Regions from separate parts of the Sphingomonas sp. Leaf38 genome, predicted to be linked through region 1. Evidence: riboswitches for the same ligand, from Rfam matches in the RefSeq annotation. Region 1 holds a riboswitch; each other region holds the start of a gene.
What was found. Region 1 has a riboswitch for cobalamin ahead of ASE88_RS04050 (HoxN/HupN/NixA family nickel/cobalt transporter). Riboswitches for the same ligand answer to the same signal wherever they lie in the genome.
Positions count from the first base shown of each region.

Region 1 (3,274 bases):
CGTCGCGCTGTGGGGCAGCTATTCGCACCAGACCGCGCGGATCGTCACGCCCGAGCCGGCAACCCCGTCGCAGGCGGGCAACGCGATCGACCATGTCCCGCAGAACGTCTTCTCGGGCGGGCTCGACGTCACGCCCGGCCCCAAGGTCAGGCTATCCTTATGGGGTAACGGCCAGTCGAGCTACGAACTCGATCCCGCCAACACGCAGGGCCGCTACGGCGAGTATGTCGTCCTCAATGCCGAGGTCGCGTACAAGCTGACGCCGAAGATCGAGGTCTCCGCGCAACTCAAGAATCTCGCGAACGAGCGCTACGAGTATGTCTGGTACGACGGTACGCAGCGGCTCCACGCACCTGCCGATCCGCGCTCGCTGTTCGGTGCGGTCCGGTTGACGCTCTGATGCCGCGCCGACCGCCACTTCGCGCCATCGTGCGGCGCGTGCATCTCTGGCTCGGTCTGTTGATCGGCGCGCTGTTCGCGTTCGCGGGGCTGACCGGTAGCATACTCGTCTTCTATCCTGAGATCGACGCGGCGCTGAACCCGGCGCTGAACCCGGCGTTGCACGCGGTGCCGGACGGTGAGCGCGCGCCCTCCTGGCAGGCGATCGTCGACACGCTCCACCGCGAGCATCCCACTCGCACCGGCGCATGGCGGATCGAGGTGACCGGGGATGGCGGCGCGGTCCCGGTGCGCTATTATCAGCCAAGGGAAACCGCGGGCCACGATTTCGCGCCGTTCCTCGTCTGGGTCGATCCGGTCCGCCTGACCACGATCCGCACCGGATTCTGGGGCGATACGGTCGTCACCTGGATCTACGATCTCCATTACCGGCTGCTGCTGGAGAAGCCCGGTGGCGTCGTCATGGGAATCGCAGGCATCGTCATGCTCGGGCTGATCGCCAGCGGGATCTGGGCATGGTGGCCGCGCCCCGGCAGCTGGTGGCGCGCACTGCGCTTCAAGCACGACGCCGCGCCGCTCCGCCGTCTGTATGACTGGCACAAGCTGATTGGTCTGGGCGGCGCGCTCCTCGTGCTCGTCGTCACCGCTACCGGGGTGATGCTCGACCTACCCGATCAGACCCGGTTCGTGATCGCGCGCGCCTCGCCGCTCTACCGGACGCCGCCGCTGGCCGTGGTGGCACGCGGCGCGCCCCTGGCGATCGATCGCTTGGTCGCCATAGCCGAACACGTCTTCCCCGGGGCCGCGCTCGCCTGGATCGAGACTCCCGCCTCGCGGACCGGCGCCACGCGGATCAACCTCGCGCAGGACGGCGAGCCCAGCCGCCGTTTCCCGCGCACCAATGTCTGGCTCGATCCCTATACCGGCGCCGTCCTCGCGACGCGCGACGGTCTTGCCGATACAGGCGGCGACGTCGTGATGAACTGGCTCCACCCGCTCCACGGCGGCGAGGCGCTGGGGCTGACGGGGCGCATCCTCGCCTTCGTCGCTGGCCTCGTTCCGATCGCGCTGTTCGCGACCGGGGTGCTGCGGTGGCACCGCCGCCGCCAGCGCCGCGCGTCGCAAAGGACGATTGGCACTCGGGACGAACCCCGCTAGCACGACGCGCGAGCAGCCGGTTCGACCGGAGGCTCGCTAGATCGCGTCGGTGCCCTTCGGGGCTTGAAGGGGAATGCGGTGCGGAGGGTTCGCCATCCAATGCCGCAGCTGTCCCTGCAACTGTAAGCGGCGAGCGAAACGCACACGCCCTTCGCGACGAGGGGCAGCCACTGGGTCGACGACCTGGGAAGGTGTGGCGTGGAGCCGAGACCCGCGAGCCAGGAGACCTGCCGGCGTCTGGTCGCTCTCGTCCCGGCCCAGGGGGTGGCCGAGGCACGGTGAACGCCGTCTGAGCGACGACCTTGTGGCGGGGGCCGCATCGACGACGCGCGTCGGCCGCTCATGGCGTCCGGTCTTCCTGCGTCCCGGCCGCATGCGGCAGGTCCCCGTCCTCGTCGGACGCCGGGGAGTTCTGCATGACGACGATGACGATCGATAAGCCCGCCAAGAAGACGTCCGGCAAGCCGGCACGGATGGCCACGCGCAAACGCATCGGCTGGATGTTCGCAAGCCTGGTCGCGGCCAATATCACCGCCTGGGGCTGGGCGTTCTCGCTGTTCCATGCGCAGCCGCTGATGCTCGGCACCGCGTTGCTCGCCTGGGGGCTGGGCCTGCGCCACGCAGTCGATGCGGATCATATCGCCGCGATCGACAATGTGACGCGCAAGCTCATGCAGGACGGCCAGCGCCCGATCACGGTCGGCTTCTGGTTCGCGATCGGCCATTCGGGGATCGTGCTGATCGCCGCGGTCGCCATCGCACTCACCGCCAGCGCACTGGCGCAGTTCGAGGCGTTCAAACAGGTCGGCGGCGTGATCGCCACCGTCATCTCCGCGGTGTTCCTGTTCACGATCGCGGCGATGAACCTCGTCATCCTGCGCTCGGTCTGGCGGACCTTCGGCCATGTCCGCAGCGGCGGCGTCTATGTCGAGGAAGACCTCGATCTGCTGCTCGGCAACCGCGGCCTGCTGGCGCGCCTATTCCGGCCGATGTTCCGGCTCGTTACGCGCAGCTGGCATATGGCGCCGCTCGGATTCCTGTTCGGGCTCGGCTTCGATACCGCAACCGAGGTCGCGATCCTCGGCCTGTCCGCAAGCCAGGCCGCGGACGGTCTGTCGATCGGCACCATCCTCGTGCTCCCGATCCTGTTCGCGACGGGCATGGCGCTGGTCGACACGGCGGACGGTGTCGTCATGCTCGGCGCGTATGAATGGGCGTTCGTGAAGCCGATCCGCAAGCTCTACTACAACATCACGATCACGCTGATCTCGGCAATCGTCGCGATCGCGATCGGCGGGATCGAGACGCTGGCGCTGCTGGGTGCCAAGCTCGGCCTGTCGGGGGGCGTGTGGGACCTGGCGGCCGCGCTGGGCGAGAATTTCAACGGCCTCGGCTTTGCGATCATCGGCCTGTTCGTGTTGTGCTGGGTGCTGAGCTTTGCGATCTATCGCTGGAAACGCTTCGACGAGATCGAGGTCGTGCACGGATAGCTGGCGGCCCGGTGAAAAGTCCTTTAGGTCCCACCCCGAGGCTCGGTTTTACCGAACTTCAACAGATCGCGCCGGTGCCCTTCGGGGCTTGAAAGGGAATGCGGTGCGGGAGGATGTCCTCCCAATGCCGCGGCTGTCCCTGCAACTGTAAGCGGTGAGCGAGACGCACAGGCCCTTCGCGAGGAGGGAAGCCACTGGGTCCAAGACCTGGGAAGGCGTGTGTCGAG
Region 1 is NZ_LMLD01000009.1:389,871-393,144, forward strand. It holds gene ASE88_RS04040 (TonB-dependent receptor) at 1-400, shown strand, start outside; gene ASE88_RS04045 (PepSY-associated TM helix domain-containing protein) at 439-1,557, shown strand; cobalamin riboswitch at 1,588-1,807, shown strand; gene ASE88_RS04050 (HoxN/HupN/NixA family nickel/cobalt transporter) at 2,058-3,047, shown strand; cobalamin riboswitch at 3,103-3,274, shown strand, end outside.

Region 2 (3,274 bases), 320 kb from region 1:
GTGCATATGTTCGCCGAGGCCCGCCGTGAGGGCATCCACCCCCGCGTCGACGAACATCGCCTGATCGTCGAAGCGCTGCGCGCCCGCGATTCCGCGCAGGCGCGCAAGACGATGCGCGATCATCTCCGCCGCGTAGTCGACGACATGCTGGCCGCAACCGAAGTCGAAGTGCTGGAACGCGCCCGATCCGAAATCGAGTCCCAGCGCGGCAAGGTTACCCAACGCCTGACCGCCTGATCGCAAGGACCGACGCTTGAAATTGCGTGAACGGCCGTTGGAGAAGGATTGCAGGCAACGCGGAATGTCCGCGCTTGGTCGATTATGGCGATAAGCTCACCCTGCAACAGTCTCGATGGTCTGATTCAATCTTCGTGAGGTGAGCGGAGACGGGCCAATGATAAGCGAGCGGGCGAGAGCGTCGGAAGCGCTGTTCGACAGCTTCGGCCTTGAGGGCATGTTTCTGCGAACCACATGCTCCCCTCGATCGACCGGTTCGCGACCCTGCCGAGCATCCGCGACCGTCTCAAGCCGTTCCAAGTGCACCTGCGAGGTCCCGACCGCGCCAAGAACGAGTGCCTCCCCGCCTCTACTTCCAGAACCTCCGCGAGAGGCCAAGTTGATCCCGATACCGACGTGCATGCCACCCGCTGAGGCGCCGCGCGGACCTGGCTTTGCGCTCAGGCGTCCGGCCAGTGAGCATGGACGCCGCATGCCGACACGGATCACGAACGCACGCCACATCGTTGCGGTCCCTACCAGCGGCGATGCCGGCAAGACCTGGCAACGCGTGTATCGAGGCATCGAGGTGTCGGGCTATCACCATGATGTCCGGGGCGACTCCCCCATGTTGCGTCCCGACCTCCACTCGGCGGGTAGCGGAGAGGCATGCTTTCGCGACTTCCGGTACGACGCACTTTGACGGGGAACGGCGTTCCGCAGCCAAAGTTTTTGCGCACTCGCCGTTTCTGGAGTCGGTACATAGAACGGCCCCAGATATGCGCCAAGCGCCGGCCGGTCGGCGCAGGCGGCGCAAAACACTGGTCGCCGCAACGTGGAGATGCAGACCGGTTTTTCCCACATCTGACCACCACATGATGATCATGGATGAGCGATCCCTCGCTATGGGGAAAGCCGGTAGGGACGCTAGACCGTGACGTTCGGCTATGGCGATTGCCCGAAGGCATTGGTCGGGATACATCGGCGGCGCTGATCTGCTTTTGAAGCAGGCCGGCATGATCGCGTCGGTGTCCTGAGAGGGACTTAATAGGGAACGCGGTGAAGGTGGTTCGCCGCCTGAATCCGAGGCTGTCCCTGCAACTGTAAGCGGCGAGCGCGATGCATATCGCTCCTTCCCTCATAGGAAGGGGCAGCCACTGGGCCGGACGTAAGTTACGAAGGCCTGGGAAGGCCGTGCATCGTGTGACGACCCGTGAGCCAGGAGACCTGCCGGCGTCTGGTCGCTCTTGCCTGGCCCAGGGGGTGGCCGCGGCACGGTACTCCGTCGAGCGACGACGTGTGCGGTGGGGACCGCACTGGCATGCGTGCCGGTCGCGATGGCGTCCGGCTGGCGCGAATGTCGGCCGTTCGCGGGAGGTCCCTGCCGGGTTCGCTCGACGCCCCGGGGGTTACCGTAATGCCGTTCCAATTGTCTCGCCTCGCGTTCGCGGGCGCTTTGCTGTCGCCTGTTTTCGCAGCACCGCTCAACGCTCAGTCTTTGCCTGCCACCGACAATGAGGACATTCTGGTTATCGGCCAGCATGCCCGCGACACGCTAACCACGCCAAATCAGACCGGCAGCCGCCTGCGCCTCACGCCGCTCGAGACCCCCGCGACGATCTCGGTCATCGATGGCGCCACGATCCGCGCGCGCGGCGACATGTCGGTGATCGACGCGACGAGCCGCGCACCGGGCATCAGCAACGCTGGCAACCCCGGCAATGGCGGCACCGCGCTCGCCGCACGAGGCTTCAGCGGTCAGGGATCCGTGCTCCAACTCATCGACGGCATAAGGCTGTTTCCGGCTGCCGGCACGATTACCTTCCCGACCGATCCTTGGATGGTCGAACGAATCGACGTCCTGAGCGGCCCGGCCTCGGTTCTCTACGGCCAGGGTGCGCTGGGCGGCGCGGTCAATGTCCTGATGCGCAAACCCCATACGCAGCAGACGCAAATGGAAGGCGAGATCGGCTATGGCTCGCAGGACAGCTTGCATGTGGCGGCCGGCGCAGGGGGGCCGATCACCGAGCGCCTCTCCTACCGGATCGACGGCAGCTATCGGCGGTCCGACGGCTATGTCGATCGTGGCCAGTCGCGCAGCCATGCCGTCTCGGGGACGCTGCGCTGGGCACCGACCGACACGCTCGTCATCACCGCGCGGGACGATTACGGCGATCAGAAGCCGATGCGCTATTTCGGTACGCCGCTGATCGGCGGACGGCTCGACGACCGCATCCGGAAACGCAACTACAACACGCGCGACGGCTATATTCGCTACCGCGACAACCGCACCAGCCTGCAGGTCGACTGGACGCCGAACGACATGGTCACCGTCAGCAACCAGGCCTATCGCCTCACCTCCAAACGCTCCTGGCTCAATCTCGAAAGCTATTGCTGGATCGCCGCGGACGGCGTCTGCGCCAACGCCAGTGGCAACACCGGCACACCGGGCGGCATCCTGCGTACCGACATGACCGGGATCGTCCACGACCAGACGCAATGGGGCGATCAGGGCAGCGTGACGCTCAGGACGGACGTCGCCGATGGCGTCGGCAACGACCTTATCGTGGGCTTCGACGTCAACCTCATCAAACTGACCTATTCACACAATTTCGGGTCTGATCCCCAGATTTTGGAGGTCGATCCCGCGGCGTTCGATCCCGGTCTGATCATCGACACACAGGGCATCGCACCGCGTTATCGCACACGCACCACCGAATATGCGGTCTTTGCCGAGGACCGGCTGAAGCTCGGGACGCACGTCTCGATCGTCGGTGGCGTGCGCTACGAGCGTGACACGATCCGCCGCTGGTGGATCGATGATCCAGGCGGCGTCAGCACCGAGACGTTCGCGCTCGACAAGCGGCTGCACAATGTGACCTGGCGGGTCGGGAGCGTCTATCAGCCGATCCCGACGGTGTCGCTCTATGCGCAATATGCCACCGGCGTGGACCCGCTGGGGACGCTGACCACCTATTCGACCGGGCAGGTGCAGTTCAGCAACGCGGTGGGCGATCAGGTCGAGGTCGGCGCCAAGGCGGTGTTCCTCGACGGTCGC
Region 2 is NZ_LMLD01000009.1:69,621-72,894, reverse strand. It holds gene ASE88_RS02745 (FadR/GntR family transcriptional regulator) at 1-237, shown strand, start outside; partial or broken gene ASE88_RS19340 (xylan 1,4-beta-xylosidase) at 668-919, shown strand; cobalamin riboswitch at 1,226-1,466, shown strand; gene ASE88_RS02740 (TonB-dependent receptor) at 1,538-3,274, shown strand, end outside.
Region 2: linked by a shared signal. The riboswitch ahead of ASE88_RS02740 (TonB-dependent receptor) and the one ahead of ASE88_RS04050 (HoxN/HupN/NixA family nickel/cobalt transporter) in region 1 are both predicted to bind cobalamin.

Region 3 (3,274 bases), on a different contig from region 1:
ACGGTCGAGTTGGACAGCGCGACACCCGATCAACTCACCCCGGTCCAGGGCAGCGTCGCCTATGGCAGTCGCGACTCGGTCGACGGGCAAGCGTCGGCAGCGTTGGTGCGCGGATCGGGGTTCGCGACGCTATCGGGCGCGTACGCGCGTGGTGACGGCTTTACGCCGACCGTCGAGGAGAGCCGCGGGATCGTCGATCATGCCGCCCCGTACGAACAGGCGTCGGGCGCGCTGCGGACGGTCGTCGGGATCGATGCGAAGACCGAATTGCAGATGAATGCGAGCGCATTCACCGACCGGCGCGACCGGGGGAGCGACTTCACCGCCAACAGGAGCGAGGGAGCGGATGCCAGCCTTCGCCTGATCGGCCGCGGCGCCTGGGGCTATTCGGCGCTGGCGTATCTGCAGACGCGCGCGTTCGCGAGCAGCTTCAACAGTATCAATGCCGCGCGGACGACCGCGACCCAGTCGTTGAACCAGTATAACACGCCGGCGACAGGGCTCGGCGGGCGGATCGAGATCGCGCCGCCGCTGGGCGAGAACATCACGCTCAGGGTCGGCGCGGATATCCGCGACGTGAGCGGCAAGACGCAGGAGCTCTATACGTTCGTGAACGCCGTACCGTCGCGTCGGCGCGAGGCGGGGGGGGGCACGACGACAACCGGCGCGTTCGCCGATGGGAGCGTCGTCGCGGGTAGCTTTACGTTCAGTCTGGGCGCACGGGTCGACTGGTGGTCGATCGATGGCGGCTATCTGTCGGAACGACCGCTCGCGGGCGGCGCTGCGTTGACCAATCTGCGCTACGCGGATCGCGATGGCAGCGAGACGACCGGCCGGGCGGGCGTGGCGTACCAGCCGGTCGAGGCAATCACGCTGCGCGCAGCGGGCTATCGCGGCTGGCGCCTGCCGACGCTCAACGAACTCTATCGCCCTTTCCGGGTCGGTAACGACGCGACCGCGGCGAACGCCCAATTATCGCCGGAGCGACTGACCGGGGTCGAAGCCGGGGCGACGCTGACCCCGGCCCCCGGCGTGAGCATCGCCGCAACCTATTTCCATAACCGGCTGAAGGAAGCCGTGGCGAACGTCACGACGACCAATCCGCCACAGATCCTGCCGGGGGTGACGACCTATCGCGTCCGCCAGAATCTCGACGCGATCCGTGCGCACGGCTTCGAACTGGATGCGGCGTATCGCCCTGGGCGACTGGGCGTGCAGGCGTCGTGGTCGCACACCAATTCGACGGTCGAGGGTTCGGGGATCACCGCCGCCTTGGACGGCTTGCGACCCGCGCAGACGCCACGCGACCAGGTGTCGGGAACGGTCGACTGGCGACACGATGCGGCGGCGGTGTCGCTGACGGTGCGGCATATCGGCCAGCAGTTCGACGACGACCAGAATACGCGCGTGCTCGATCCGGCGACGACGCTCGATGCCTATGCGGCGCTGCCGATCCTGCGCTCGCTGACAGCCGAGTTCCGGGCCGAGAATGTCCTCAACGAGCGGGTCGAGGCGGGGATAAGCGGCGCAAACATCGTCGAGCGCGCGACGCCGCGAACGATCTGGGTCGGTCTGCGTTACGGTTTGCGCTAACCGCGTCATAGTCTCGTCGTCGCGGGACAGGATTACGGCGGTATCCGCTGCGTTGACCCGTGCAGAGCGCGCGACTAATGCCATTCGCGTGAAGGGTTCCCGGCGACGGGATCAAAAGGGAAGTCGGTGCGCGGGCCGGGTCGGTGCGACCCCATCCGCAAGACCGGCGCTGTACCCGCAACTGTGACCGGATAGCGGCCACCCCGAAGATGCCACTGGGTTTCAGCCTGGGAAGGCGGGGTGGGCGCGGCGACCCGGAAGCCAGGAGACCTGCCTCTCACGGTCGATCCACTGCGCGGGCGGGTGTCCGGCGCGGACGAGTGCTCCGGTCCCGCCGGGTTCCCTCGAGCGAGAGACGTCTGGCCGCCCCGCGAATGGTCGCAGGCGGTTCTGGTTAGGACGTGCCTGATGACGAAGTTCTTCCTCCTCCTAGGCGCCGCGACGATCGCGGCACCGGCGAACGCCCAGACGATTCCCGATAGCGATGCCTCGGACATCGTCGTCACCGCGAGCCGCGCCGCGCAACCGCTGAGCGAAATCGGCCAGGCCGTCACGGTGATCGACCGCGCCGAGATCGAGCGCCGGCAGACCACCGTGGTATCCGATCTGCTCGCGACCACGCCTGGCGTCACCGTCACGCGCAACGGCACAGTCGGCGCGCTGACCGGCGTCCGCATCCGCGGCGCCGAGGCGGACCAGACTCTGGTCGTGATCGACGGCGTCCGCGTCAACGATCCGTCGTCGACCGGCGGCGGCTTCAATTTCGGCAATCTCCTGTCGAGCTCGGTCGAGCGGATCGAGGTGTTGCGCGGACCGAACTCGGTGCCATGGGGCAGCCAGGCGATCGGCGGCGTCGTCAACATCATCACCGCCGCGCCGACCGAGGGTTTGCAGGCGCGCGCCAACGCCGAATATGGCTATGCGGACAGCGTGTTCGCGAGCGCGGGCGTGTCGGGCGCGAAGGGCCCGGTATCGGGCTCGCTGACCGGCGGCTACCTGCGCAGCGACGGCATCTCGTCCGCGGCAAGCGGCACCGAGCGCGACGGATATCGCCAGTACGGTGCGACGGGGCGGCTGGGCGTCGAGTTCGCGCCGGGCATCGGCCTCGACCTGCGCGGCTATTTCGCGGACAGCCGCGTCGACATCGACGACGGGTTCGACCCGAATACGTTCGTGGTCGCGGACAGTGCCGCCTATGGCACCACGCAGGAACTCTATGGCTATGCCGGCCTGCACGCGAACTTCGCCGATGGCCGGTTCAACAACCGCGTCGCGTTCACGATCGCCGACATCAACCGCGACAATTTCTCGCAGCCGGGCGGCGACGTGTCGTTCCTCGGTCGCGGCCGCAGCGAGCGTTACGAATATCAGGGCGACTTCCGTCCGCTCGACCAGGTCCGCGTCGTCGCGGGTGTCGAGCGCGAGAACAGCCGCTACAATGACGGCTTCAGCTATGCCGATACCGGCATCACCAGCGTGTACGGCCAGCTGATCGTCAAGCCGATCGATATCCTCACGCTGACCGGCGGCGTCCGTAACGACGACCACGAGGATTTCGGCAATCACACGACGTTCGGCGCGAATGCGGCGCTGGCGCTGCGCACGGGGACGACGGTGCGTGCGAGCTATGGCGAGGGCTTCAAGGCGCCGACCTTGTACCAGCTCTTCTCCGAATACGGGA
Region 3 is NZ_LMLD01000011.1:602,184-605,457, forward strand. It holds gene ASE88_RS10180 (TonB-dependent receptor) at 1-1,593, shown strand, start outside; cobalamin riboswitch at 1,670-1,886, shown strand; gene ASE88_RS10185 (TonB-dependent receptor plug domain-containing protein) at 2,002-3,274, shown strand, end outside.
Region 3: linked by a shared signal. The riboswitch ahead of ASE88_RS10185 (TonB-dependent receptor plug domain-containing protein) and the one ahead of ASE88_RS04050 (HoxN/HupN/NixA family nickel/cobalt transporter) in region 1 are both predicted to bind cobalamin.